DNA from 3 places in the Chromobacterium sp. IIBBL 290-4 genome. Region 1 is predicted to be linked to each of the others. Evidence: predicted binding sites of a transcription regulator. Region 1 holds the regulator's gene; each other region holds the start of a gene.
The links. Region 1 encodes FNR, which switches genes on or off when oxygen is low (the NO sensors DNR and NnrR bind a similar motif). Its sites were predicted from a motif close to TTGATNNNNATCAA; they were not measured.

Region 1 (2,269 bases):
CCGCCTGGGAAAATATGCCGAGCAGCTTTTTTCCTTCTGGTTTCGCCTGACGCCGCACATCGAATGGGTCGCCGAAAATCTGAAAGTCATATCCAGAGAGCGGCGCACCCTAGGCGAATTCGACTTCCTGCTGCGGCTGGACGGCGAAGCGCTGCACCTGGAAACCGCCAGCAAATTCTACCTGCAACTGGATGAGTCGCCCGCCTCCCGCGTCGGCCCCAGCCTGCATGACGCCTGGGCCATGAAAGCGACCAAAATAACCACACAGTTGGCATTGGCTCGCCAGCCGGATGGCAAAACCACGCTGCCGGCAGGCTTTGCGGACTGCGCGTCGATGGCCCGCCTCACCGGCTGGACTTTCCATCCCAGCGACACGCCCCGCCTTGCCCGCCAAGGCCCGACCGGCTGGCATGCGCCGCTGGACACCGCCTGGCCTCAGAACCAGCCTGAGGCCCGCTGGGCCTGGCTGCCCAAGCTGCGCTGGCTCTCGCCCGCCTTGTTGCCCGCGCAGCAAACCCAGGATCAGGCCACACTGCGCCGCATGCTGGCCGAGCAAGCCGCGCCGCAATTGGTCGCGGAGCTGCGTGAGCGCGCGGACGGCCAATGGGAAGAAGTCGCGCGCGGCTTCATCACGCCGCCCGGCTGGCCCGATCCCTCGCGCTTGGCCGCGCTGCAGGCCCGCATCGACGCCGCCCTCGCCTGAGCCAGACGTAAAAAAAGCAGGCTTCTCAGCCTGCTTTTCCTGGCTACACGGCCAATCGGGCGTTTAGTGCCCGCCCGCGTGCATGCAGCCGGAGATCAGGTTCTTCAGATCGTCCACCTTGACCAGCTGGATGTGCTTGTGGTCGACAGTGATCCAGCCCTGCTGCTGGAACTTGGACAGCGTGCGGCTGACCGTTTCCAGCTTCAGGCCGAGGAAGCTGCCGATCTCTTCCCGGCTCATGCGCAGGATGAAATCGTTGGCGGCGAAACCTCGGGTAGACAAGCGCTGCGACAGATTGAGCAGGAAGGCGGCGATGCGCTCTTCCGCCTTCATGTTGCCGAGCAGAAGCATCACGTTTTGATCGCGGACGATCTCGCGGCTCATCAGGCGATAGAAATGGTGCTGCAGGCTGGGGATGTCCCGGCTCAGGTTTTCCATGCGGCTGAACGGCAGCTCGCAGACTTCGCTGTCCTCCAGCGCGATGGCGTCGCAGCTGTGGTTGCTGGTGGAAATGCCATCCAGACCCATCAGCTCGCCGGACATCAGGAAACCCGTCACCTGCTCGCGGCCGTCCTGGCTCGCCACGCAGGTTTTGAAGAAGCCGGTGCGGATGGCGAACAGCGATTTGAAGCCTTCGCCGCTGCGGAACAGGTATTCGCCGCGCTTGAGCCTGCGGCTCTGGCGGATGACGGTATCGAGCTGACTCATTTCCTCGCGGTTCAAGCCTACCGGCAAGCAGAGCTCGCGCAAGCTGCAGCTGGAGCAGGAAATTTTCAGCGTTTGCAAAGTGGAATGATTGTGTTCTGACATGCTTTGGTTGCTGCAAGCTGGTGAAGCTTGACCCTTATCAATACGGAATTCACAAGTTTTCCGCAAATTTACCAGTCCACCAGAAGTTTTTCCATCTGAAAACGACATGAAAACCACCCATCCTTTTTCTCCCGCGCATTTCGAGTTCGATCGACAACTGATCGAGCGTCTCGAAGGATCGGGGCCACGATACACGTCCTACCCGACTGCGGATCGATTTCTGCCGGGTTTTACCCCTGACGATTATCAAAACAAGCTGAAACAGAGACAGATTGGCGCTAACCGCCGACCCGTATCACTATACGCTCATATACCATTTTGCAACACCGTTTGTTACTACTGCGCCTGCAACAAAATCATCACCAAAGACAAGTCCAAAGCCGACCGCTACCTGGACTACCTGGAGAAGGAAATCTCGCTGGTCGCCGAACAACTGGGCGGCAGGGAAAAGGCCATCCAGCTGCACTTTGGCGGCGGCACGCCCACCTTTTTGTCCGACGCTCAGCTCGAAAGACTAATGGGCATTCTGAAGACCCATTTCGAATTCATGAGTGACGGAGAATATTCCATTGAGATAGATCCGCGCAAGGTAGAACGTGAAACCATGTTCCGGCTGGCAGAATATGGCTTCAACCGAATCAGCGTCGGCGTGCAGGATTTCAACCCCGAAGTGCAGCTGGCTGTGAACCGGGTGCAAAGCGAGGAAGAGACCCGCCAGGTGATTGAAGCGGGCCGCGAAGCCGGGATCAAATCGGT
Region 2 (2,269 bases), 150 kb from region 1:
CGGTGCTGAAGCTGAAGCTGCCGGTGTCGGAGCGTCTGCAGTTCCACGCCGGCCAATACATCGACATCCTGATGAAGGACGGCAAGAAGCGCAGCTTCTCCATCGCCAACGCGCCGCACGACGATGCTTTCCTGGAGCTGCACATCCGCAATCAGCCCGGCGGCTCGTTCTCGGAATACGTGTTCCATCAGATGAAGGAGCGCGAGATCATGCGCTTCAAGGGGCCGCTGGGTTCGTTCTTCCTGCGCGAAGACTCCGACAAGCCCATCGTGTTCATCGCCAGCGGCACCGGTTTCGCGCCGGTGAAGGGCATCATCGAGCATGCGATCCATCACGGCATCCAGCGGCCGATGGTGTTTTATTGGGGCGCGCGCGCCAAGGCGGATCTGTATATGGCGGACCTGGCCGAGGGCTGGGCGGCGGCCAATCCGAATATCACCTATATTCCGGTGCTGTCGGACGCCTTGCCCGAGGATGAGTGGACCGGTCGCACCGGCTTTGTGCACCAGGCGGTGCTGGAGGACTTCGCCGACCTGTCCGGCCATCAGGTCTATGCCTGCGGCGCGCCGGTGATGGTGGAGGCGGCGCATGGCAGTTTTACCCGCGAGCGCGGTTTGCCGGAAGATGAATTCTTCTCCGACGCCTTTTTCCTGTCCAAGGATATGAGCGGCGCCGCCAAGTAGACAAGCTGCTGATTTGTATACATAAAGCCCCTGGTTGACTGCCAGGGGCTTTTTATTTGTTTTGCATCAATGGTGGCTCCCCAGACCTTTGACCTGGGTCAATTCCATCGTTAACGCCATGGCTATTATGTCATCAGCAAGCGATCAGGGCCGCGGGCCCAGGAGGAGAGACCATGGAATTGCTGTCCCTGTTGCTGTCTGACGATGTCGGCAGAATGAGCCTGATCACCATCGTCGTCACCACGCTGGTGGTGCTCGGCGCTTTGTGGGTGATCTTCAAGAATGTGAACAAGCCGAAGAAGTAGCGGCTTGCCAAGTTTCGGCATTTCCTCTTGATGTGTGTGTTGGCGGATGCGGTGGTGGGCCGTATCCGCATTTTTTTTGCCTGGCGCGGGAGGAACTTCCCGTGAAGGTTTCCAGTCCTTTTTATATGGCAGACAGACTATTTATCTGCGGTTTGCGTGCCATTGTCCTGTTTGTGTCTTTCTAATCAATTGAAAATACAGGTTTTTTCCTGTTTTTTTTGCTCTTGGTCATGGTGGCCGCTACATGCGCAGCCAAGACCTGTCCAAAGATCTAAGCTGAATTTCGTATCGGCGCGGGGACGTTTTTTCCCGATGTTCGGTTCCCTGGCATGACGCCTTGACGCAATCCAGAGTCGCTTCCTTTGCAATCTCCAGAATCGCGTCATAGGCCGCTTGATGTAAGTCAATCGGGCGAACGACTGGCATGGAAGCCCTGAGTTGGCGGGGTATACCATAATTTCAGTTGATAAGAATTTAATAATAAACGTGAGTGATGCTCGGTTTACATCCCAGATCGGAGAATGAAAATGTCCACTGAAACTGCAACCCAAGCCGGCGTAGCCGAGGGCGGATCGCCCCGACTCAAGCTCGGCGCGCTGACGGCGCTGGTCGTCGGCTCGATGATAGGCGGCGGGATTTTCTCGCTGCCGCAGAATATGGCCGCCGGCGCGGGCGCCGGGGCTATCCTGATAGGTTGGGCCATCACCTTTGTCGGCATGTTGGCGCTGGCCTTCGTGTTCCAGATGCTGGCCTCGCGCAAGCCTGAAGTGTCCGGCGGCGTGTATGGCTACGCCAAGGCCGGCTTCGGCGACTACATGGGCTTCAACTCCGCTTGGGGTTACTGGATTTCCGCCTGGATCGGCAACGTTTCCTACTTTGTGGTGATGTTCTCGGCGCTAGGTTTCTGGTTCCCCATCTTCGGAGACGGCAATACGCCTACCGCCATCATCTGCGCCTCCGTCGTGCTGTGGTGTCTGCACTTCCTGGTGTTGCGCGGCGTGCACGGCGCGGCTTTCATCAACACCATCACCACCATCGCCAAACTGGTGCCGCTGGCCTTGTTCATCGTGTTGATCGTGTTCGCTTTCAAGGTGGATACCTTCAACTTTGAATTCTGGGGCAATGCCAAGCTGGGCACGGTGATCGATCAGGTGAAGAGCACCATGCTGGTGACGGTGTGGGTGTTCATCGGCATCGAGGGCGCGTCGATGTTCTCCGGCCGCGCCGAGAGCATGAAGGATGTGGGCAAGGCCACCGTGATCGGCTTCCTGTTGACCATCG
Region 3 (2,269 bases), 2.6 Mb from region 1:
CGCCGCGGCTTCGACTCCCCTTTATCCTTTATCAAGAGACGACATCATGAGCCACCCCTCCACTCTCGCCTATGTGGCCGACGAGGCAGCCAGCAAGCAGGATGTTTTACTGGCCGAGCCGGGCCGTTATCTGCTCAGCGCCGCCATGGCCGGCGCCTTGATCGCGGTTGTCCTCGCCGTCAGCCTGAAGTTGGGCCAGGTGTTCTTCGCGGCCGGCGATTCCGGCTATTACATCGCCACGGCCGGTTTCTTCGGCGTGGCGCTGGTCAGCATCATCGTCTGCAAGGTGGAGCTGTTCACCAGCAATGTGATGTACTTCACCGTTGGCCGGCTTAGCGGCCGCTGCCGCACCTGCAATCTGCTGCGCAGCTGGGCGATGGTATATATAGGCAACCTGATCGGCGTATTGTTGTTCGTGGCGGTGCTGGCCGGAGCGGGCGGCATGGGCGTGCTGCCGGCCAACCACTTGCTGTTCAGCGTGGTGGAGCACAAGGTGCACGCTTCTTCCATGGAGATTTTCTGGAAGGGCGTGCTGTGCAACTGGATCATCTGCCTGGCGGTGTGGGTGCCGATGCGCCTGGCCAACGAGGCTGCGCGCATCCTGGTGATCATGCTGCTGGTGTTCGTGTTCTTCTTCTCCGGTTTTGAGCACAGCATCGCCAATATGGCCTTCTTCGCGCTGGCCAAGCTGCAAAACATGGCGGGGCTGGAGTGGGGCGACATCCTGCACAATATGCTGCCGGCCACCTTGGGCAATATTGTCGGCGGCGCGGTCGGCGTGGGCCTGGTGGTGTTCTGCTTGGAACGCCATACCTTGAACGCGGTCTGAGAACATGAGGCGGACGACGGGCCGGTGAACGGCTTGTGAATGTTCGGTTTCGAATGTAGTTGGCGCGGTACATCGGGTATCGCGCCGATTTTGCTGTAAAATACTGATATTACAAGGGTGTGGGACGCATTCGGCATGTTGCGGCGCGGCATCGAAATCGCGCTATAAGCAGGGGCTGACTTGATTAAGATCAAGCGAAATTTTCGAATCCGAATGTACGATGTGTTCAATATCTAACACTTACTGGATCTAGCCAAGAAGGAGGCCCCAGATGGACGCCATCACTCAAAATGCTACTCAAGCCAACCCGTGGCGCGATTTCGCCGCCGGCGAATGGCAGAGCAAGGTCGATGTCCGCAACTTCATTCAGCTGAACTATCAGCCGTACGAAGGCGACGACAGCTTCTTGGCCGGCGCGACCGATCGCACCAAGAAACTGTGGGATACCCTGGGCGTGCTGCTGAAGGAAGAGCGCGCCAAGGGCGTGCTGGATGTCTCCGCCGACCGCGGCTCCTCCATCACCGCGCACGACGCCGGCTACATCGACCAGTCCAATGAAGTGATCGTCGGCCTGCAAACCGACGCCCCGCTGAAGCGCGCCATCATGCCGAACGGCGGCCTGCGCATGGTCGAAAACGGTCTGGAAGCCTTCGGCTTCAAGCTGGACCCGATGATCAAGGAAGTGTGGGAAAAGTATCGCAAGAGCCATAACCAGGGCGTGTTCGATGTTTACACCCCGGAAATCATGGCTTGCCGCAAGTCCGGCGTGATCACCGGCCTGCCTGACGCCTACGGCCGCGGCCGCATCATCGGCGACTACCGCCGCGTGGCCCTGTACGGCACCGACTTCCTGCGCGCCGAGCGCCAGCAAGTGTTCCACGAACTGGACAACGCCACCTTCACCGACGACGTGATGCGTCAGCGCGAAGAGCTGTCCGAACAATTCCGCGCCCTGGACGAACTGAAGCAGATGGCCGCCAAGTACGGCTACGACATCAGCCGCCCGGCCGCCAATGCCCGCGAAGCGGTGCAATGGGTGTACTTCGCCTACCTGGCCGCCGTGAAGGAGCAAAACGGCGCCGCCATGTCCTTCGGCCGCGTGTCCACCTTTCTGGACGTCTACATCGAGCGCGACATCGCCGCCGGCGAACTGACTGAAGAACAAGCTCAGGAAATGATCGACGATCTGGTGATCAAGCTGCGCATCGTCCGCTTCCTGCGCACCCCGGAATACGATCAACTGTTCTCCGGCGACCCGACCTGGGTGACCGAATCCATCGGCGGCATGGGCCAAGACGGCCGCACCCTGGTGACCAAGAACAGCTTCCGCTTCCTGAACACCCTGTACAACCTGGGCCCGGCGCCGGAACCGAACCTGACCGTGCTGTGGTCGGTGAAATTCCCGCAAGGCTTCAAGAACTTCTGCGCCAAGGTGTCCAT

Region 2: a site for FNR is predicted at 772-785, ahead of NKT35_RS12155 (DUF3149 domain-containing protein). Genes of this name have one in related genera too.
Region 3: a site for FNR is predicted at 1,010-1,023, ahead of pflB (formate C-acetyltransferase). Genes of this name have one in related genera too.

Annotation. Positions count from the first base shown of each region.
Region 1 is NZ_CP100128.1:2,791,579-2,793,847, reverse strand. Features, by position in the region: gene NKT35_RS12890 (DUF1853 family protein) at 1-703, shown strand, start outside; gene fnr (fumarate/nitrate reduction transcriptional regulator Fnr) at 767-1,513, opposite strand; gene hemN (oxygen-independent coproporphyrinogen III oxidase) at 1,620-2,269, shown strand, end outside.
Region 2 is NZ_CP100128.1:2,645,872-2,648,140, forward strand. Features, by position in the region: gene NKT35_RS12150 (CDP-6-deoxy-delta-3,4-glucoseen reductase) at 1-683, shown strand, start outside; gene NKT35_RS12155 (DUF3149 domain-containing protein) at 857-988, shown strand; gene arcD (arginine-ornithine antiporter) at 1,516-2,269, shown strand, end outside.
Region 3 is NZ_CP100128.1:199,277-201,545, reverse strand. Features, by position in the region: gene NKT35_RS00830 (formate transporter FocA) at 47-829, shown strand; gene pflB (formate C-acetyltransferase) at 1,101-2,269, shown strand, end outside.